DNA from 4 places in the Bradyrhizobium sp. HKCCYLRH3059 genome. Region 2 is predicted to be linked to each of the others. Evidence: predicted binding sites of a transcription regulator. Region 2 holds the regulator's gene; each other region holds the start of a gene.

Region 1 (5,400 bases), on a different contig from region 2:
GATGCCGCCGGCACCGACGAAGCCCATCACGGACGCCTCGCGCACGTTGATCTCGAACCGCAGCAGCGTGTAGCTGGAGAAGCCGGCGATGACCTGGGGCAGCACGGCAAAGCGCATGCAGGACAGCCAGCTCGCGCCGGTGGCGCGCACGCCCTCGACCGGCTTCATGTCGGCGTTTTCGACGACCTCGGAGAACAGCTTGCCGAGCGCACCGCTCGAATGAAGGGCGATGGCGAGGACGCCCGGGATCGGCCCAAGCCCGAAAGCAATGACGAAGATCAGGGCGAACACGACGCTCGGAACGGTGCGGGCGAATTCCAGGAGCCGGCGCACCGTGAAGCGGATCCACGGCGCGGGCGAGGTGTTCTCGGCGGCGAAGAAGTTGAGACCGAATGCGACGAGCATTCCGGCCATCGTGCCGACGTAGCTGATCAGCAGCGTCTCTGCCAGAAGCTTGATCCACTTCTTGAAGCCCCAGAACCATTCGGGCAGATTGGTCCAGACCCGCTGCCCGTCGTCGAGCGTGAAGATGCGATCGAAGTAGCTGATGAAGTTGCCGAAGTAGGTATAGAACGTCCGCGGATTGACCTCGGCACCGATGGCCGCGGCGAAGAGCACCGCCAGGAATACCATGGCGGACAGGGCAAGACGCAATCGACGGCGCGAAACGGCCCGCCGATAGGTCTCGTTCAGAGCCGCAAGCTGCTGGCTCGGAAGGATCGAAACGGCAACAGCCATCGGCTTCGTGCTGCTCTTGGTTCGGACGTGCGAGGGATTCTTCAACGGACGAGCCGGGCCCCACGAGACCCGGCTCACCATCGATGGATCGTCGATCAGGACGCCTTCTTGCGCAGGCTGTCGACGAATTTGATCAGGTCGATCGTGCCATCCCAGTCCTTCGTCGTGGCAGGGTGGAAGCCCTTCTTCTGGCCGTCGGAGAGACGGTCGAAGGCGGCCTTGTCCTTGATCGGCGCATCGAAGAAGGCCTTGGCGATCGCCGATTTCAGATCGTCCGGCAGGTCCGTGTTGTAGGCGTAGGGGCCGTTGATGATCGGCGCCGACTTGTGAATGATGCGGAAGTCGTCCTTCTTCATCGGCGAACCGTCAGCGTTCTTCAGCATGCCCTTGGTCAGCATCTGGGCCAACGTCGAATCGTTGTCGCTCGTCCATTGGTTGGCCGCGATGTCGACAGTCCCCTGCGAAAGGGCCAGCACCGCGTTCTCGTGGCTGCCGGTGAAGACAACCTTGCCAAAATACGTCTCGGCGTCGGTCACGCCCATCTTGTTGAGCTCGAAGCGGGGCACGTTGTTGCCCGACGTTGAGTTCGGATCGACGAGGCCGAGATTCTTGCCCTTGAGGTCTTCGACCTTCCGGTACGGGCTGCTCGCCTTGACGAAGAACACCGAATAGTAGCCGGTGCTGCCGTCGGAGTTGATGTCGTTGGCGAAGGCATCGGTCTTGACCCCGGTGAGCCGGGCGCGGGCAAACGACGCCGAGCCATAGCTCGCGATGTGGATGTTGCCGGCGCGCTGGCCTTCGATCACGGCCGCATAATCGTTGGCGATACGCAGCGTCACCTTCACGCCCAGCTCTTTCGAGAGATAGTTCACGAAAGGCGTCCAGCGCTCGGTGACACCCGAGGCGTTCTCTGCCGGGACCACGGCGAAGGTCAGCTCAGGATACTTCGCCTTCCAGTCCTCGGCTGACGCCGAGGCCGTGAAAGCCAGCGCAGCGACGCCCGCCAGAACGATGCGACGATTGATCATAACATGCCCTCTTGTTGCAGTAAGTAACAGGTCTCGCCCCCGCGCCATGCGGAAGCTCGAGCTTGCAGAAATCCGCGTCTCAGGCCACGGCCGCTTCGCCAAGTACCGGCACCGTTGCCGCCGGTGCCGGATGGATCGAACCCATCACCTCGTCCGCCTCGAGATCGTAGAGTTCACGTGCGATCTGCGCCGTCAGCGCCGACGGCACGTCGTCGAACACGATCCGTCCGGTCGCCATGCCGATCAGGCGATCGCAATAGCTGCGCGCCAGATCGAGCGAATGCAGATTGCAGACGACGGTGATGCCGAAATGCTTGTTGATGCGCAGCAACGCGTCCATCACGATCTTGGTGTTACGGGGATCGAGCGAGGCGATCGGCTCGTCTGCGAGAATGATCTCGGGGTTCTGCACCATCGCGCGCGCGATCGCGACGCGCTGCTGCTGCCCGCCCGAGAGCTGATCGGCGCGCTGCGCGGCGAGGGAGGCCATGTCGAACTGTTCGAGCGCGGACAGCGCCATGGCGACATCCTCCGCTGGCCAGAGCAGCGCCAGCGAGCGCCACGACGGGATTTCGGCCAGTCGCCCCATCAGCACGTTCGTCAGCACGTCCAATCGGCCGACCAGATTGAACTGCTGGAAGATCATCGCCGAGCGCGCGCGCCACTGCCGCAGGTCACGGCCGCGCAGCGCCGTCACGTCGAGATCCTTGAAGAGGACGCGCCCGCCACTCACCGGGCTCAGACGATTGATGGACCGCAGCAGGGTCGACTTGCCGGCGCCGGAACGCCCGATCACGCCGACGAAGCTGCCCGGTGCAACAGAGAAGGATGCATTGTCGACTGCGGCTTTCATGCCAAAACGGCACGTCAGGCCATCCACCACCAGCATTGAATTCTCCAGACGCCTCGCTTTGGCCTATCGCTAGCGTCTGGATTCTACAGTTATGTGACAGGGACACTGCGGCGCCACGTCCGTCCACATGCCGGTCACAGTCATGCAGATGTCACGCCTCTGTCATAGGGGAGATCCAACACCCTCACAGGCGTAGAGACAGGACGCGAGATGGCCGGCAAGTCGCTTTCGATTGAACCTACCGTTGATCCCTCGGCCAAGCTCCAGGACGTGACGCTCGGCGCCTATTGCGAGATAGGCGCCCGCACCATCCTGCAGGAGGTGACGATGGGCGACTACTCCTATGTGGTCAACGATTCCCAGATCACCTACACGAGGATCGGGAAGTTCTGCTCGATCGCGGCGATGACCCGGATCAATCCGGGCAACCACCCGATGCAGCGGGCGACGCAGGCCCATTTCACCTATCGCGCCAGCGCCTATTTTCCAGGAGAGCCGGACGATGCGGAGTTCTTCGCCTGGCGGAGAGAGCATCATGTCCAGATCGGACACGATGTCTGGATCGGCCATGGCGCGATCGTGCTGCCGGGCCGCAACATCGGCACCGGCGCGGTCGTGGCGGCTGGCGCCATCGTCACCAAGGACGTTCCGGCCTATACCGTCGTCGCCGGCAATCCGGCGCGCCCGATCAAGCGCCGGTTTCCGCACGAGGTCGAGCAGCGGCTGCTGGATCTGGCGTGGTGGGATTGGAATCACGAGGCGCTGCGCGCGGCGCTGCCGGATTTTCGCAAGCTCGCGATCACTGCGTTTCTCGACAAATACGAGGCTGCCCTCGACGCGCGCGTCGCGGTGCTGCAGAGTGCCGCCCCATGACCGATATCTGCATCTCGCGAGGCCGCTGCCTCGTCGATACCGACCTCGTAGACACTTCCTTGATCATATCCGGCGGCGTGATCGCCGGCATCGGGACACCGGGACGCCGGTCGGGTCTCGAACTCGATGCGGAGGGGCTCACTGTGCTTCCCGGCATCGTCGACATCCACGGCGATGCGTTCGAGCGCCAGATGATGCCGCGCGCCGGGGTCGATTTCCCGACAGACGTTGCGCTGATCGACAGCGACCGCCAGGCCATCAGCAATGGCATCACCACGGTCTTTCACGCGACGACCTGGTCATGGGAGCCGGGCCTGCGCAGCGCCGACAATGCGCGGCGCCTGCTCGAATCGATCGAAGCGCTGCGCCCGCGGCTCGCAGCCGACACGCGCTTTCATCTGCGTCACGAGACCTTCAATCTCGACGATGAGGAGGAGATCGGCCGGTGGCTCGCCGACCGGCGCGTTGACCTGTTCGCCTTCAACGATCACATGGATTCGACGGTGGCGAGTCTGGACAAGCCGCACAAGCGCCAGCGCATGGTCGACCGCACCGGCCTGCCCGGCGCGGAGTTCGACCGGTTGGTCGCGCGCATCGCCGCTCGCGCCGACGCCGTTCCGGCCTCGATCGCGCGGCTGGCCGAGATCGCACGCAAGGCTGGTGTCCGCATGCTGTCGCATGACGACAACAGCCCGGCCATGCGCAAGGCGTTTCGCAGCCAGGGAGTGACCATCGCAGAGTTTCCGGTCAATGAGGAGACCGCGCGCGAGGCCGCTCAAGGGGACGACGCGATCGTATTCGGCGCGCCCAACGTCGTCCGTGGCGGCAGCCATACCGGGTGGACGAAGGCCAGCGACATGATCGCCAAGGGCCTCTGCTCGGTGCTGGCCTCCGACTACTACTATCCAGCGCCGCTGCTGGCAGCGTACCGGCTTGCGGCCGACGGCGTTCTTCCGCTGGCGCGCGCCTGGGATCTGATCTCGGGCAGCCCTGCACGCGCAGCCGGGCTGGCGGACCGCGGCACGCTCGCCGAGGGCCGCCGCGCCGATATCATTCTGGTCGACGACCGCGTGCCGTTGCGCCCCCATGTCGTCGCCGTGATCGCGTCCGGCCGGCTGGTCTATCTCACCGAGACCGACCGGCTGAACGCCCGGCCGGCGCGTGCCATGGCGGCGGAGTAGCGAACCATGGCCAATCTTCTGCGCTATGCGATCTATTATGCTCCACCAGCGACGGCGGATCTGGCGGAATTCGGCGCGAGCCTGCTCGGATACGACGCGTGGAGCGGCGATGACCGCAGCTTTCCGAGCGAGATCGTCCGCGCGGTTCCAGACTGGGCTGAGCTGACCGCAGACCCGCGCAAATACGGCTTTCACGCGACCTTGAAGGCTCCGTTCGAGCTGTCCGATGCGGAGAACGAAGCCGCGCTCCGCAGCGCCTGTGCCGCGTTCGCGGCCACGCCGCGAGCCGTCCCGGCCATCCGTCCGATCGTGGACGCGATCAGCGGCTTCATCGCGATGATCCCCGGCGAGCCGTCGCCGGCGCTGCAACAGCTCGCGGCCGATTGTGTCCAGGCCTTTGAGCCATTTCGCGCTCCGATGACGGCCGACGACCGTGCTCGGCGCAAGCCGGATCTGCTGACACCACGGCAGCGCGATCATCTCGATCGTTGGGGTTATCCCTATGTCATGGAGGATTTCCGCTTCCACATGACGCTGACCTGCCGGCTGTCCGACGAACGGCGCCGGCCGATCCTGATGATGCTGCAGGAGAGATTCGCGGCACTGTCACTGACAAAGCTCCGGATCGACAGGATTGTGCTGTTCCGCCAGGCCAATGCCCACGAACGTTTCCGCATCATCGGAGACTGGCCGCTCACGGTCGTCCAGGGGGGATAGCGGCGTCAGT
Region 2 (5,400 bases):
CGCTTTCCAGGATCGACATGGTGCAGCCGCCGCAGCTCGCACCCTGCAGCCATAGCATCCTGATCGTTCCCTCAGAGCCGACCATCATAAGGCCCCGCTCCTAGCCCGTCTTAAGCGTTCCGCTTCGTATCACCGGCGGGTTTAGCGCCCCCGCATGAACACTGGCAAGCGCTTCCCCGGGGATAGCCTCGGAACCGCGCTGGCTGCGACCGAGCAGCATGGCGACCGCCCAGATCAGTCCGAACAGGCCAATCGCGACGATCCCGAGATTGGCGACATCGTCGCCCAGCGCGGTGGCGACCCCCGTCCATCCCCCGGTCAGGCCAAGCCGCGGCGCCAACAGCGTGATCGCCTCGAAGCCGCCGATCACCAGCGCGATGGCAACGGATGCGCCGGTGATCACGAGGTTATAGCGCAGCTTGCGTGCGGGATCGGTCAGCGCCCAGCGATAGGCGCCCGCCATCAGCATGCTGTCGGCGGTGTCGACGGTGGCCATCGCAGCCGCGAACAGCGCCGGAAACACCAGGACATGGGCGAGGCTCGCGCCGCGCGCTGCCTCGGTCGCCGACAGGCTGAGAAGCCCGATCTCGCTCGCAGTGTCGAAGCCGAGACCGAACAGGAAACCGAGCGGATACATGTGCCAGGCGCGTCCCACCAGGCGGAGCACCGGGCGCAGCAGGCGGATGAGGATGCCCCGTCCGGAGCTTCCGGCGGTTTCCATCTCGGACTGCGGCTGTGCGGCGCGGCGCCAGAGGTTCACGAACAGAATGAGGTTCGCCAACGCGATCAGCAGCAGGAAGCCGGCCGACACCGACGTGCCGATGACGCCGCCGATCGCCCTGATCGCGCTCTCTTCATCCAGGAGGTCGGCGCCGGCGATGAGGCTCACGACGATGGTGGCGATGACGACGACGCTGGAATGGCCGAGCGCAAAATACAGGCCGGCGGCGCGCGGGGCGCTACCGTCCTGCACCAGCTTCCGCACGACGTTGTCGATCGCCGCGATGTGATCCGCATCGACCGCATGGCGCAGTCCGAGCAGCCAGGCCAGCATCGCGGTGCCGACGATGGCGGGCCGGTCGGCGTAGAGCGCGAACGCCCAGGCCCAGGCGAGCGCGTTGGCGGCGACCAGCCCGCCGACGAGCGCAACGTTGCGGCCGGGCTGCGATCGCCACCACAGCAGCCGAGGGGCACGAGGATGATCAATTTGAACAATCGTCATACTCGGACTATAGCAAGAGCCAGGCCAGTTCGGTAAAGCCCCCCGCTGCAGGCAAAAGCTGCGGGAAAACGTGGGCGGCCCTTCCCGGATTGCCCTCTTGCTTGGCAACCCGCTATCCAGTCACGCACAGATCATGACCAGCGGCGGGACATCCTCTTCTCTCGTCCCTCCTTCGCTCACCGCATCGAGGCACTCTGTGCCGCGATCTCGCGCCGCACGACCGCCTCGAACTGGCTCGCGGGGGCGGCGAACATCAGCCGGGTCTCCTCATGGAACGCCGAGAAGATGCCGACCACGGCCGGCTGTCCGCCGACTTCGGCCATGATGGGGGAGCCCGAATAGCCGAAATTGGCGAGGCAATGCACCGTCAGCAGCATCCCGTCCTTGGTCATGCCGGCGCTGCAATTGCGCTGGCCGGTCGGCGAATAGCGCCGCTCCTGGCCATAGCCGATCTCGGAGATGGTTCCGGCCGTGGTCGCAGCCTGCAATTCCTCGCGCGTCAGCGCCCTGACCTCAACCGGCTTCGACGGCAGCGCGTCCTTCAGCACGATCAACGCCCAATCGGCGGGCGAGCGGTCGAGCGACCACCTGTCGTGCCGGGTCGGGACGAAATCAGGCGCCACGATCAGCTTGTCGGCGACAGACGATGCCGCCGGCGTGCCCCTGTTCATGCCGGCCAGGAAGCGGACGTTGCCGGGGCTGACCTGCGCCACGCCGTTGAACACGCAATGCGCCGCGGTGAGCACGACGCGCGGCGCGACCAGCGTGCCGGTGCACCAGCCGCCGGTCGAGTATTGCGCGACGGTGACGACGCCGATCGACGACGCCGGCCACGAGGTGGGATCGACGACCTCGCCGATGTGGCGGTCGAGCCCGAGCAGTTGCTCCGGACGCGGAGCGGCGATGCCGGCCTCCGCCGATTCCGGCTTCGGCCGCCAGGCCGCAATGGCACTCTGAGCCTGGACGCGCTGCGGCTCGGTCAACTTGACCCGCTGCACGTCGCGGCCGGCCGATCGCACGCCGCTACGGCCCGCCATCACCAGCCAGGCATAGCCCTGCACGACGTCCTGTTTCACACCGCGGCCGTCGAGCAGCATCAGGCCGAGCATGTATTGCGACTGGGCGAAGCCCTGCGCCGCGGCGCGGCTGAACCAGCGGCCGGCTTCGCCGTAATTGCTCGCAACACCTTCGCCATTGACGTAGGCGATGCCGAGATAGTGTTGCGCGACAGCGAGCCCCTGATCGGCGGCCTTGCGGTACCACGCCAGCGCCTCGGCGGGGTTGCGCGGTTGGCCCCAGCCGAAGGCGTGCATGAAGCCGACGTCGAACTGCGCCCGCGCATCGCCCTTGGCGGCCAGCGGCAGCAGCCGTCGCATCGCCGCCGCATGCTGCCCGTTGCCTGCCGCCGCGACCGCGTCTTCGAGCTCGGCGGCCGTGGCGCCCGCCGCGCCGCCGAGCAGCACGGCAAGAGATATGATGATGGTCTTGATCAAGGGCGTCCGCTGGCACCGAAACATCGTGACGGCCACGAAGCAGACACGATCAAGACGGCGGCGGCGTGGCGGAAAGCGGACCGCGATCTCCTCAATCGGGCCGCCTCGCGTCTCACACCTGCTGCGTCCTCACGCCGGATCGCCCCTTACACCTGCTCGCTCTTGGCGAAGCGATCATCGAGCGCATAACCGGCGCCGCGCACGGTGCGGATCGGGTCCTGCTCGCGGCCGGGATTGAGCAGCTTGCGCAGGCGGCCGATATGGACGTCGACGGTGCGCTCGTCGATGTAGATGTCGCGGCCCCAGACACTGTCGAGCAGCTGCTCGCGGCTGAACACGCGGCCGGGATGCTCCAGGAAGAACTCGAGCAGGCGGTATTCGGTCGGGCCGAGATCGATCGGCCTACCAGAGCGCGCCACGCGGCGCTTCTCGCGGTCGAGCTCGATGTCGCCATAGGACAGCACGGTCGCCAGCCGCTCCGGACTCGCCCGCCGCAGCAGGCCTTTCACCCGCGCCAGAAGCTCCGGCACCGAGAACGGCTTGACGATGTAGTCGTCGGCGCCGGTCGCGAGGCCGCGCACGCGCTCGCTCTCCTCGCCGCGTGCGGTGAGCATGATGATCGGCAACTGCCGGGTCTCGGTCCGCGCCCGCAGGCGGCGGCACAGCTCGATGCCGGACAGGCCCGGCAGCATCCAGTCGAGCACGACGAGATCGGGAACACGCTCCTTCAGGCGCGTGTCGGCTTCGTCGCCGCGCGCCACTGTCTCGACCTCGTAGCCTTCGGCCTCGAGGTTGTAGCGCAGCAGCGTCGTCAGCGCCTCCTCGTCCTCCACCACCAGAATTCGGGCGCCCATGTCTGAACCGTCTCTCTCAGTTGCCGGGGATCGTCGATGCGAAGCTCGTCATGTCGCCCTTCGGGCGCTTGTCCATGATCTGCTGGCCTTCGATCATATAGAACACCGTCTCGGCGATGTTGGTCGCGTGATCGCCGATGCGCTCGATATTCTTGGCGCAGAACATCAGGTGGATGCAGAACGAGATGTTGCGCGGATCCTCCATCATGTAGGTCAGGAGCTCGCGAAACAGCGAGGTGCAGATGGCATCGACTTCCTCATCGCCCTTCCACACCGTCATCGCCGCCGGCAAATCGTGCGCGGCATAGGCGTCCAGCACCGTCTTGACCTGCGACTGCACGAGATCGGTCATGTGCTCGAGCCCGCGGATCAGCTTCAGCGGATGGAAGTCGCTCTCCAGCGCCGCGACGCGCTTGCCGATGTTCTTGGCGAGGTCGCCGATGCGCTCCAGATCGGTCGCCACGCGCATCGCGCCGACGATCTCGCGCAGGTCGACCGCCATCGGCTGTCGCCGGGCGATGGTGAGAACGGCGCGCTCCTCGATGATGCGCTGCAGCTTGTCGACCTCGGCGTCGGTGGCGACCACCTTCTGGCCGAGCGCGATGTCGCGTCGCACCAGCGCATCGACGGAATCGACGATCAGCCGCTCGGCGAGGCCGCCCATCTCCGATACCAGACGGGTGAGGTCCTGCAGATCGCTGTCGAACGCCTTGGCGGTATGTTCACTGGCCATGATGATCTCCTGAAGACAATGTCGTCGGCGTCAGCCGAACCGGCCGGTGATGTAATCCTGGGTCCGCCGATCGCTCGGCGAGGTGAAGATCTTGCTGGTGTCGTCGAACTCGATCAGCTCGCCGAGATACATGAAGGCGGTCTTGTCGGAGACGCGCGCCGCCTGCTGCATGTTATGCGTCACGATGGCGATCGTATAGTTTTCGGCGAGTTCCTGGATCAGCTCCTCGACCTTGGCGGTCGAGATCGGATCGAGCGCCGAGCACGGCTCGTCGAACAGGATCACCTCCGGCCGGACCGCCACGGTACGCGCGATGCACAGCCGCTGCTGCTGGCCGCCGGACAGCGACAGGCCCGAGGCGTTGAGCTTGTCCTTGACCTCGTTCCACAACGCGCCGCCGCGCAGCGCCTTCTCGACCCGGTCGTCCATCTCCGACTTGGAGATCTTCTCATAGAGGCGGATGCCGAAGGCGATGTTCTCGTAGATCGTCATCGGGAACGGCGTCGGCTTCTGGAACACCATGCCGACCCGGGCACGCAGCAGGTTCAGATCGAGCTTGGGATCGAGGATGTTGGTGTTGTCGAGCATCAGCTGCCCGGTCGCCCGCTGCCCCGGATAGAGATCGTACATCCGGTTGAAGATGCGCAGCAGCGTGGACTTGCCGCAGCCGGACGGGCCGATGAACGCGGTGACGCGGTTGGTGCCCAGCGACAGGTTGATGTTCTTCAGCGCATGATGGTCGCCGTAGTAGAAGTTGAGGTTGCGCGCGGTCACCTTGGCCGGCGCATCCGGAAGCGCCTTGCCGTGAAGAGCGTGATTGGGCTGACTGACGGAGACGGACAGTTCGGTCATTTGGTGTTCCTCTCGGCGCCGAGAATGCGTGCACCGATGTTCAGGGCGAGCACGGCCAGAGTGATGAGAAGGGCTCCGCTCCAGGCCAGTTGTTTCCAGTAGGCATAAGGGCTCTGGACGAAATTGTTGATGGTGACGGGCAGGTTCGCCATCGTCTTGGAAAGGTTGAGGCTCCAGAACTGGTTCGACAGCGCGGTGAACAGCAGAGGCGCGGTCTCGCCGGCGACGCGGGCGGTCGCCAGCAGC
Region 3 (5,400 bases), on a different contig from region 2:
AAAGGGATGGTTGCGGCCGTAGCCGCGCTGGGTCGAGTAGCCGAGCGCGAGCAGAAAGCCCTCATCACCGCGTGCGAGATTCTGCAACCGCAGATCACGATCGGCGGGAAAGCCTAGGGGATCGCGGGTGAGATCGCCGACCGGCGCGCCAACATCGGCTTGCGGCGACGGCTCGATCAGCCCGTCCTGGCCGAGAATATCGGTGACACGTGGCGTCGGCGCATTCGGCGCCTCGGCACGGGCCGGCGGCTCCGGCTCGGCGGCGGCCGCCAACTGCGGATCGAGCAGCCGATGCGTATAGTCGAAGGTCGGCCCGAGCACCTGGCCGCCCGGAATGTCCTTGAAGGTCGACGAGACGCGCCGCTGCACCCGCATCGCACCGGTGTCGACCGGCTCGGTCGCACCGAAGCGCGGCAGGGTCGCGCGGAAGGCACGCACCAGGAAGATCGCCTCGATCAGATCACCGCGTGCCTGCTTGATTGCGAGCGACGCGAGCTCGCGGTCGTACAGCGAGCCCTCGGCCATCACGCGATCGACGGCAAGCCCCAACTGCTCGGAGATCTGCGCCAGCGAAAGTTCGGGCACATCGCGATCACCCCGGCGTTCATGCGCCAGCAGCCGGTGCGCGTTCTCGATGGCGCGCTCGCCACCCTTGACGGCAACATACATGCCTCACTCTCCTGCGGAAACGAGTCGGGTCGTTCGCGGGATGGCGACGATGGACGAGCCATCGACCAGCACCACATCGACACCACGCGGAAACAGCTTCTCATTGATCGACAGCCGCTCGAACAGATCGGCGGGCGCGACCGTTGCACGGAACGATGTCGTCCCGTCGATGCCTGGACCGCGCAGCTTGAACGCCGGCCCTCCGGACAAGCTCGGCACCTGCAGGATCAGCGTCGTCGAGCGATCAGGGTATTCAGCACTGCCGAGCGCGAATGAATCCAGATCAGGCAGCGCTTCGGGGTCCGCCGCCACCGCAAAGCAGGCGAGCGCGGCATCGGCGACGATCGGCGCCCCGGTGTGAAACTTGAGCCAGGCGCCGACCTCGGGCGTGCCGGCGAGCGGCGCATCGAGCCAGATCGGCGTATCGTGATCGAACAAGGTCAACGCGATCGCGGCAGCACCAGGCATCAACGACGACGGCCGGCCGACATTGCCCTCGACCTGCCGCACATTGCCCGGACGCGCCATGGCCTCCATGACGGTACGGAAGGTGGATTGCGCGGACAGAACATTGTCGGCGAAACCGTGTTGCAGATCGGATGCCGCGAGACCCATCAGCCCTCTCCTCGCACCATGGTGTAGAAATCGACACGCGTGGCCGCAGCCTCCTCCGCTCGATGCTCCCGCGATGCGCGCATCTGCTCCTGCAGCGGCGCGACCACCTGAGTCTCGATCGATCGCGCATGGCTCGACGACTGGATCATCGCGTCACACAGCGCCATCAGACGCGCCTTGCCGGCGTCTCGTCCGAGCACATAGCCGAACCCGACCTCGCCGCTCTCCAGCCGTACCGCGGCGCGCGACACCGTCGCTTCGCCGACATTGAACGGCGCGCCATCACCGCCGATCCGGCCCCGCAGCATCACGAGACCATTCTCCGCCGGACGCAGGTCGCGATACTCAGGCAGCGCCAGTCCGTCGAGCCTGGCGCGGATGTCCGCATGCGAGGCATGCGCCAATACCCGCATCGCCGTCCTGCGCCGGTCCTGCATCGCGGTCTCGCCTTCCATCTTCACCCCGAACTTGCTATCGCGAAGTTGTCTATGTTAATAGACAACTTCGTAACGAAGCGCCATGACTGTTTGATGACATGGGCGTGATTTTCAGGTCGCGCAGCGGAGAACCGCAGATGAGCATGCAGGGCGCTGACTCGGGCGTGGCACTGTGGCGCCGGGTGGCCGACGGCATCGAGCGCGACATCGCCGACGGCCGCTTCGCGGCCGGCACCCGCCTGCCCGGCGAGACCGAGATCGCCGAAACCTACCGCGTCAACCGTCATACGGTGCGTCGCGCGCTCGCGACCTTGGCCGAGCGCGGCCTCGTGCGCGCCGAGCGCGGCAGCGGCACTTATGTCGAAGCGCCTCGTCTGTCATATCCCCTGAGATCGCGAACCAGGTTCTCCGAGATCGTGGGCGCCGGCGGGCGCGAGCCGCGCGGACAGTTGATCGCAGCGTCCGAAGAGTCGGCGACGCGCGAACTCGCGCACGCGCTCCGACTGAAGACGGGGGCGCCGCTGGTCCGAATCGAGGCACTGCGTCTTGCCGACAAGACCCCCATCTGCGTCAGCACGTCCTGGCTGTCGTCCGAGCGATTTCCCGAGGCCGGCCACATCTTCGCATCGCTCCGCTCGATGACGGCGCTGCTTGCGCATTACGGCATTCGCGACTATCGCCGCGGCGCGACCAGGATCACGGCGGCCATCGCCGACGCGAGCGACGCCGCACGGCTCGACCTCGCGCTGGGCCGTCCGGTGCTGGTGGTCGACAGCACCGACATCGATGCCGATGGGACGCCGCTGGTCAGCAAGCGCTCGCGCTTCGCGGCGGAGCGCGTGACGTTCGAGGTCGAGAGCTAGACCAGACCCCGCCGCCTCGCTTCGTTCTTGCGCCCTCAGTCGATGAGCGTGCCGTCCTGATTGAAGAACGGATGCGGCCCGTCGAAATCCCCGATCGGCACCTGATGCGTGACGACCGTTCCAAATCCCGGTCCCGGAAACCAGGCATGTAGGTGAAAGGCCGGTGGCTCGATCCGGAAGGATGGCGGGCGAAGCTCGGCCAGGTCGAGCGCGACGGCATGGTTCGGTGCCGGGCAGATCGTGCAGGGGATGCCCGCAAACCGGGTCAGCGTCGCGCGATGAACGTGACCGCACCCGATCAGTTGCACCCGCGGATGGCGCGTGAGGACGGCCGCGAGATCGTCGGCGTTGCGCAGGTTCTGCCGGTCCATGTGCCAGATGCCAGTGGCGAACGGCGGGTGGTGCAGAAACAGCAGGGCCGGCCTTTCGCTGGATCCGGCCAGCGCGGCGTCGAGCCATTGCAGACTCGCTTCATCGAGCTCGCCATGCGGATGGCCGGGCACGCTGGAATCGAGCAGAAGCAGATCGAGATCGGCCAACTCCACGCACCGGTTCAGCGGACCGGTGGGTTGACCATGCAGAGCGTCCGGAAACGCCGCGCGCATCAGCTCGCGTGAATCGTGATTGCCGGGCACGGCGACGAATGGAGTTTCGAGCTCGGCGAGAAGATCCTTGAGATGATCGTACTCGGCCGACGACGGCGTATCGACGAGATCGCCCGAGATCACCACCAGATCGAATTTCGGCTCGAACCGGTTGAGCTCCGTGATGCAACGGGCCAGCGCGCGCGCCGTATTGACGCGGCGGTAGGCGAGCCGGCCGGGCGCCTTGATGTGCAGGTCGGATATCTGGGCGATGACGACGGGGCTCTTGGTCATCAGCAGATCAGCCTTTCTCCGGCAACAGCCGAATGGAGTCCGGGGCAATCCATAGGCCGATCCGCTCTCCCGCAGCGACCCTGATCGAATTCGGCGCGTCCACGGTCAGTGCAATTGAGGCGGCGTCGCGGACGATGATCCGCTGCCGGTCGCCGACAAAGCGGACGCTGTCGACGACGCCAGTCAGACTCGATGCCGCGGCGTCGACGATCCCGATCGTTTCCGGCCGAACCATCGCCACCGCCAGGTTACGTGGACCGGGATCGGCGATCGGCTGCCGACCTCCCGGCAGAACGAGCTGGGCGCCGTCGATCGGCGCCTCGATGATGTTGGCCGCGCCGACGAACTCCGCGACGAATCGATCGGCGGGCGAGAAATAGATTTCGCGCGGCGTCCCGATCTGGGCGATGGCGCCCTTGCGCATCACGACGATGCGGTCGCCGAGCTCCATGGCTTCGGCCTGGTCATGCGTGACGTAGATCGCCGTGATGCCGAGCGTGCGCAACAAGCCGTTGAGCTCGCCGCGCAGGCGCTCTCGCAAGGCCGCATCGAGCGCGGTGAGCGGCTCGTCGAGCAGCAGCACGCTCGGCCGTATCGCGACCGCGCGCGCCAGCGCGACGCGCTGGCGCTGGCCGCCCGAGAGCTGATCGATTCGCCGATCTTCGAGGCCGGCGAGGTTGGTCAGCGTGACCAGCTCCGCGACCCGCGAGGCGCGCTCCGGCTTGGGCACGCCGCGGATCTTGAGCCCGTAGCCGATATTGTCCGCGACGGTCATGTTGGGGAACAGCGCGTAGGATTGAAACACCATGCCGACGTTGCGCTTCTCGATCGGCTGCCTCGTCAGATCCTTGCCGCCGAACAGCACGCGCCCGCCCGCATCGGGTGTTTCGAGCCCGGCCACGATCCGCAGCAGCGTGGTCTTGCCGCAGCCGGACGGCCCCAACAGCACCAGCGTCTCGCTCTGCGCGATGTCGAGCGTGGCGCGCGCGAGCGCGCAGGTCCCGTCAGCAAAGGTCTTGCCGCAATTCTCCACCTTGAGGGCGGCTCCATGCCGGGTCATCGTGCTCACCTCAGGCTTCCTCTCTCGCCGATCCATTGCATGGCCACCAGCAGCGGGATGATCATGACGAAGAAGATCAGCGTGTAGGCGGACGCGACCTCGAGCCGCATCGATGCGTAGCTGTCGGCGAGGCCGACCGGCAATGTCTTGGTCAGCGGCGTATGCAACATCCAGGTCAGGTTGAACTCTCCGAGAGATAGTGTCACCACCATGAGGCTGCCCGCCAGGATGCCGGGCGCGGCGTTGGGAACGATGACGTCGATGAAGCGGCGCCATGGCGCGGCTCCGACCGATGCGGCACCTTCGTCGAGCGACTTCACGTCGATCGTCGAGAACACCGCCATGACGGACCGCACCATGAATGGCATCGTAAAGATCACATGGCCGGCGAGGATGAACAGCCATGAGCGGCGGAAGCTTCCCGCCCCGCCATAGGTGAGCAACAGCGCAAGCGCGATGGCGAGCCCGGGAATCGCGAGCGGCAAGGTGATGATTTCCTCGACCAGCCGCGCCAGCCGTCCGCCGCGAACGTACAGCGCATAGGCAGCGGGAACACCGACCACGAGCGCGACCGCCAGCGTGCCCAGCGCGATCAGGATCGATGCCATGATCGTGCCCGCGTAGAGCTCCCAGACCTCGGCCACCCACTGCAGCGTCACGCCGGATTGAATGCCGCGGAAGTAGTTGACGGTCACGCCCGCGGCGATCGAAAGGCCGGCCGGCACGGCCAGGAAGGCGGCGACCAGCAGTGTGAACAGCAGTTGAAGGATGAAGATGGCTCTGTCGCGCACGTGCCTACCCTGCCGCTGCCACCGAGCTGCCGGCGAAGGAGCGCGCCAATGCGAGCATCAGCCAGGTCATCAGGCCAAGGCCGACCG
Region 4 (5,400 bases), on a different contig from region 2:
GGGACCTCGCCCCTCAATCCACTGTCGAAGACGTGCCGATGCTGCGCGGGCGCATCGTCTCCGCCCGCGGCGTGCGCGCCGAGGACCTCAAGGCGACGACGGACACCGAATGGGTGCTGCAGAGCGACCGGGGCCTGACCTATACCGCCGAAGTTCCCAAAGGATCCAAGGTCGTCGAGGGCGAGTGGTGGGGCGAGACCTACAGCGGCCCGCCGCTGGTTTCGATCGAGAAGCGGATCGCCGACGGTCTCGGCCTCAAGCTCGGTGACGACATCGTGGTCAACGTGCTCGGACGCGACATCACGGCGCGGATCGGGAACATGCGCACCATCGACTGGCAGGGGCTCGGCATCAATTTCGTGCTGGTGTTCTCCCCGAATGCCTTCAAGGGAGCGCCGCACACCCATGTCGCCACCCTCACCGAGGCGCGCTCCGATACCGCCGAGGATGCCCGTGTCATCCGCAAGGTGGCCGACGCCTTCCCGATGGTGACCAGCGTGCGGGTCCGCGAGGTGATGGAGACGGTGGGCTCGGTGGTCTCCAACCTCGCGCTCGCCATCCGCGGCGCCAGTGCGGTGACGCTGATCTCGGCCATCCTGGTGCTGGGCGGCGCGCTGGCAGCCGGCCACCGCCACCGGGTCTACGATGCCGTCATCCTGAAGACCCTGGGCGCGACAAGGCTGCGGCTGCTCGGCGCCTACGCGCTGGAATATCTGATGATCGGGTTTGCCACCGCCGCGTTCGGCGTCATCGCCGGCTCGGTGTCCGCCTGGCTGATCGTGACCCGGCTGATGACGTTGAGCTTCGCCTGGCAGGCCGGCAGCGCCGCGCTGGTCGTCGTAGCCGCGCTGATCGTGACGGTCGGCCTCGGTCTGGCCGGCACGCTGCTGGCGCTCAACCAGAAGCCCGCGACGGTTCTTCGGAATCTGTAGCGGCTTGCGCGCTCATGCCGCACGGTTAACGCGATTTCTGCGGCTGGGACGCGCGCGGAGCGACATTCAGCCGCGCGTGGAAGCTTGCGGCAGATATGCTAGTTTCCCATCTAGGGAATGGGCTCAGAGACCTGCCAAAAGATGGCGAATTTGCCGATGACGCAAATTTAATATCTGCAGCGGTGGGTATGAGATAGGGTTTTTCGAGAACCGGCCAACGGTCCTGTCAGGACCGGGCTGCCGGGCAACCAACGGGAATCGACCATGTCGGACCTAGACCGCAACTATGCTTCACCCTTTGGCCGGGTGGCCGGGCGCGCCGATGCCGCGACCGTCGACGCCGGTCTGCGCGCCTACATGCTGCGCATCTACAATTACATGAGCATCGGCCTGGCCATCACCGGCCTTGCGGCACTGGGCGTCTACATGGCGTCGGTGACCGGCGATCCGGCGGCCGGCGTGTTCAAGTTCGGTAACGCCTATCTGACGCAGTTCGGCTACGCGATGTTCGTGAGCCCGCTGAAGTGGCTGTTCATCCTGGCCCCCCTGGTCATGGTGTTCGCGATCTCGGCCGGCATCAACCGCTTGGCGCCGTCGACCGCACAGATCCTGTTCTGGGTGTTCTCGGCCTTGATGGGCATCTCGCTGTCGTCGATCTTCTTGGTGTACACCCACACCTCGATCGTGCGGGTGTTCTTCATCACCGCGGCGACGTTCGGCGCGCTGAGCCTCTACGGCTACACGACCAAGCGTGACATGACGGGCATGGGCTCGTTCCTGTTCATGGGCCTGATCGGCATCGTGCTGGCGAGCCTCGTGAACCTGTTCCTGGCGAGCTCGATGCTGCAGTTCATCGTCTCGGTGATCGGCGTGTTCGTGTTCGCCGGCCTGACCGCCTGGGACACGCAGCGTCTGAAGAACGAGTACATCTACGGCTACGCTTCCGCGGGCGGCGACATCGCGGAGCGCGCGGCAATCACCGGCGCCCTGTCGCTGTACTTGAACTTCATCAACCTGTTCACGCTGCTGCTGCAGTTGCTCGGACAGCGCGACTGATATCCAACCGCTCGAACGAGCGACCTTCGAAGCCCCGGCCTCACCGCCGGGGCTTTTCGTTTGCACAAACCCCGATTGCGACCGGCGCAAAGCCGCAGCGGCAGCCATGCCGCGAGGCCGGATTGATCGCCGCGTCCGCCCGGGTATGCTTCCCCCCATGTCCGACATTGAAATCCGGCCCACCCAGGAGGCCGACCTTCCCGCCATCACCGCCATCTACGGCCAAGCCGTCCGCGAGGGCACGGCCACCTTCGAGCTCGACCCTCCGGATCTGGCGGAGATGACGCGCCGCTTCCGGGCGCTCCGCGACGGCGGCTTCCCCTATTTCGCTGCCCTGCTGGACGGAGAGGTGGTGGGCTATGCCTATGCCGGGCCCTACCGGCCCCGCCCTGCCTATCGCTTCACGGTGGAGAACTCGGTCTATCTCGCTCCGGCCAGCCAGCGTCGCGGCATCGGGATGCGCCTGATGCGGCGGCTGATCGACGCCTGTGAGGAGGGAGGCTTTCGCCAGATGATCGCCGTCATCGGCGACTCCGCCAATTCCGGCTCGGTCGGGCTGCATACCGCCTGCGGCTTCCAGATGATCGGCACCCACCCGAGCGTCGGCCTGAAATTCGGCCGCTGGCTCGATACTGTGATGATGCAGCGCCCGCTCGGGGCCGGGAGCAGCGACGTCCCGGCGTAAGGCAGCGCCAGTCGGAATGTCATGATCAAGCCGGAACGCGTGGGATCAGACCAGGGCTGGTTTGGGCGCGATCACCAGCAGCACGCGCTCGAGCTCGTGGCCGCGGCGCAGGATCAGCCCGGTGGCCGAGATCACGCTGTACATGCCCTGCTTGCGTGCGAGACGCGGATCCTTCTCGATGCGGTAGATCGGCACCTCGGACGCCCGGCGAAACACGGAGAAGACGGCCCGGTCACGCAGGAAGTCGATTGAATAGTCGCGCCACTCACCGTCGGCGACCATGCGGCCGTAGAGGTTCAGGATGCGGTTCAGCTCCAGGCGGTCGAACGTCACCCGGCTCGGCGCTGCGGCCGCACTGCGCGCCGCCGCGCGGTTCTCGCTGGGGTCGGCGTCCTCCGGCGTGAGGTTCATTGGCGTCCTCCTGTCATCCGTGTGACATGATCGCGCCATCCGGCAGAAGCCGCAAGGGGCCGTTTTCGTTGTTGAAGTTCGACCGAGCCTGCGAGGCCGTCGGTTCCGCGAACACGCAAGCGTCACGGGATCGTTAGCAGAATCATAATCGCGCCGTCTTTCCGCCCACCGACCGCCCCCGACCTTCGGCATAAGATTCGTGTGCGTTGGCCCGGTCCTTTCGGTTCCGGATTCCTCAGCCCCCAGCCCCCCGGGGTCGTCAGGATCGGGTCTATTCACAAGTAAGGCAAAGGGCCAACGCAAGTTGGTCCTTTTGCTTTTCTGGCGTGAGCTGCACGTAAGATTGTCGGGACGCGCCGTCGCACGGACGTGACGCGCCCAACGCAGGTCAGCGAAAACGAAGATCAGGACGACGGAAGATCAGCGCTCGGGACCGCGCGCCGTTGCTGAAGCCCGTCCGCCCAACGGCAACTCGGAAAAGGCGGCCCCGAGCATCGGCCCAGGGCGGTCGCGACTGCCGTCCTGCACATAGACGACGGTGCCATCGACGCCCTCGCGGGCGATCTTCTCCAGCGGCACGCTCCATCTGACCGGCGACCCGTTCCAGTCACCCAGCTTCTGAAGACCGCGAACGACGTTGTAATAGGTCAGATCACGGCCGCTGTTCTCGCCGCGGCCGACCGAGATCGGGACCACCCGCGAGATCGAGCAGACCCAGACCTCGCCGTGCTTGCGCGGCATCTGGTCGTTGGCCGCGGCCACGGAGACAGTAAGGTCCTGGCCGTCGACCGACAGCCTCACCGGCACCGACATCACGCTGCCACCCTGGACGGTCTCCTCGATGGCACCCTCGATCGCCTCGCGGTCGCTGCCGATCACATGCACGGAGCCGTTGACCACCGCCTGCGGCGTATAGACCTCGCGGTCGCCGCGCGCACGAGAATAGGCCCGCTGCCGGGCCGTGAAGCGGGAGTCGGCCAGCGTGTCCTTCCAGCCGAGATAGTCCCAGTAGTCGATCGGCAGCGACAGCGCGATGACCGAAGGATCTCTGGCGAGCTCGCCGAGGATCTTGTCAGCCGGCGGGCAGGACGAACAGCCTTGCGAGGTGAAGAGTTCGATCACCGCACGGGGATCGGACGCAGCTGGCCGGACGAAAGCGATGACCGCACAGACACTCAGCGCTGCGCGCGACCACCACGACATCTGTCCACTCATCGCCACTGTCCCGTCTGGACCACCGTCCGCTGCGCCCTGTGCATCACTGCATCCGCGATGCCGTCCTCGTAGTTAACAAACCGAAAATGCAAAAGAGGCGGCCTTTGTCATAGGCCGCCTCCTTCATCACCCGCTACTCACTTCAGAGTGAGCCAAACTGTCGCATCGCGCGTTGGTTAAGCGGCGAGCTTGCGCAGCACGTAGTGCAGGATGCCGCCGTTGCGGTAGTAGTCGAGCTCGTCGAGCGTATCGATCCGGCAGAGCAGCGGCACCTGCTGCGCCGCGCCGTCGGCCGAGACGATCTCGGCGGTCAGGGTTTGGCGCGGCTTCAGGTCGCCTTGCAGGCCCTTGATGGTAACCTTCTCGTCGCCCTTGAGGCCGAGCGAGGACCAGGACGTGCCTTCCTGGAAGGTGAGCGGCAGCACGCCCATACCCACCAGATTGGAGCGATGGATGCGCTCGAAGCTCTGGCAGATCACGGCACGGACGCCCAGCAGCCGGGTACCTTTGGCGGCCCAGTCGCGCGACGAACCGTTGCCGTATTCGGCGCCGGCGAACACCACCAGCGGCACGCCCTCTTCCTGATACTTCATCGCGGCGTCGTAGATCGACATCTGCTCGCCGTCGGGCCAGTGCTTGGTCAGGCCGCCCTCTGGAATGTTGCCGTCAGCACCCTTGAGCATGAAGTTCTTGATGCGGATGTTGGCGAAGGTACCGCGCATCATGATCTCGTGATTGCCGCGGCGCGTGCCATACTGGTTGAAGTCAGCCGGGCGGACCTGGTGCTCGCTGAGGAACTTGCCGGCGGGCGAGGTCAGCTTGATCGAACCGGCCGGCGAGATGTGGTCGGTCGTGATCTTGTCGCCGAACAGCGCCAGCACGCGAGCCTCGACGATGTCCTTGATCGGCTCGGGCTCCTTCTTCATGCCCTCGAAATACGGCGGGTTCTGCACGTAGGTCGACGACATGTTCCAGCGATAGGTCTCGCTCTCGACCGTCTTGATCTTGCGCCAGTTGGTGTCGCCCTTGAACACGTCGGCGTAGCGCTTCTTGAAGATCGACGCCTTGACGAACTTCTTGACGAAGTCGTTGACCTCCTTG

The links. The regulator PhoB, encoded in region 2, activates phosphate uptake and scavenging genes when phosphate is short. The targets are predictions, from matches to a motif close to TGTCATNNANCTGTCAT.
Region 1: phnC (phosphonate ABC transporter ATP-binding protein) is a predicted target of PhoB. The motif match lies at 2,769-2,785, and genes of this name have one in related genera.
Region 3: phnF (phosphonate metabolism transcriptional regulator PhnF) is a predicted target of PhoB. The motif match lies at 1,804-1,820, and genes of this name have one in related genera.
Region 4: ACQR13_RS01370 (DUF2794 domain-containing protein) is a predicted target of PhoB. The motif match lies at 3,096-3,112, and genes of this name have one in related genera.

The regions. Positions count from the first base shown of each region.
Region 1 is NZ_JBNPUF010000007.1:361,042-366,441, forward strand. Features, by position in the region: gene phnE (phosphonate ABC transporter, permease protein PhnE) at 1-738, opposite strand, end outside; gene phnD (phosphonate ABC transporter substrate-binding protein) at 834-1,766, opposite strand; gene phnC (phosphonate ABC transporter ATP-binding protein) at 1,846-2,655, opposite strand; gene ACQR13_RS23320 (DapH/DapD/GlmU-related protein) at 2,830-3,492, shown strand; gene ACQR13_RS23325 (alpha-D-ribose 1-methylphosphonate 5-triphosphate diphosphatase) at 3,489-4,673, shown strand; gene ACQR13_RS23330 (DUF1045 domain-containing protein) at 4,680-5,390, shown strand.
Region 2 is NZ_JBNPUF010000011.1:63,067-68,466, reverse strand. Features, by position in the region: gene ACQR13_RS28350 (HupU protein) at 1-85, opposite strand, end outside; gene ACQR13_RS28345 (HoxN/HupN/NixA family nickel/cobalt transporter) at 101-1,222, opposite strand; gene ACQR13_RS28340 (trypsin-like serine protease) at 1,399-2,715, opposite strand; gene phoB (phosphate regulon transcriptional regulator PhoB) at 2,862-3,569, opposite strand; gene phoU (phosphate signaling complex protein PhoU) at 3,586-4,302, opposite strand; gene pstB (phosphate ABC transporter ATP-binding protein PstB) at 4,333-5,154, opposite strand; gene pstA (phosphate ABC transporter permease PstA) at 5,151-5,400, opposite strand, start outside.
Region 3 is NZ_JBNPUF010000007.1:352,698-358,097, forward strand. Features, by position in the region: gene ACQR13_RS23255 (carbon-phosphorus lyase complex subunit PhnI) at 1-669, opposite strand, end outside; gene phnH (phosphonate C-P lyase system protein PhnH) at 673-1,284, opposite strand; gene phnG (phosphonate C-P lyase system protein PhnG) at 1,284-1,739, opposite strand; gene phnF (phosphonate metabolism transcriptional regulator PhnF) at 1,859-2,584, shown strand; gene ACQR13_RS23275 (phosphodiesterase) at 2,620-3,462, opposite strand; gene ACQR13_RS23280 (ABC transporter ATP-binding protein) at 3,470-4,522, opposite strand; gene ACQR13_RS23285 (ABC transporter permease) at 4,528-5,313, opposite strand; gene ACQR13_RS23290 (ABC transporter permease) at 5,318-5,400, opposite strand, start outside.
Region 4 is NZ_JBNPUF010000001.1:295,240-300,639, forward strand. Features, by position in the region: gene ACQR13_RS01355 (ABC transporter permease) at 1-932, shown strand, start outside; gene ACQR13_RS01360 (Bax inhibitor-1/YccA family protein) at 1,197-1,988, shown strand; gene ACQR13_RS01365 (GNAT family N-acetyltransferase) at 2,146-2,673, shown strand; gene ACQR13_RS01370 (DUF2794 domain-containing protein) at 2,719-3,084, opposite strand; gene ACQR13_RS01375 (DUF1223 domain-containing protein) at 3,505-4,287, opposite strand; gene acnA (aconitate hydratase AcnA) at 4,476-5,400, opposite strand, start outside.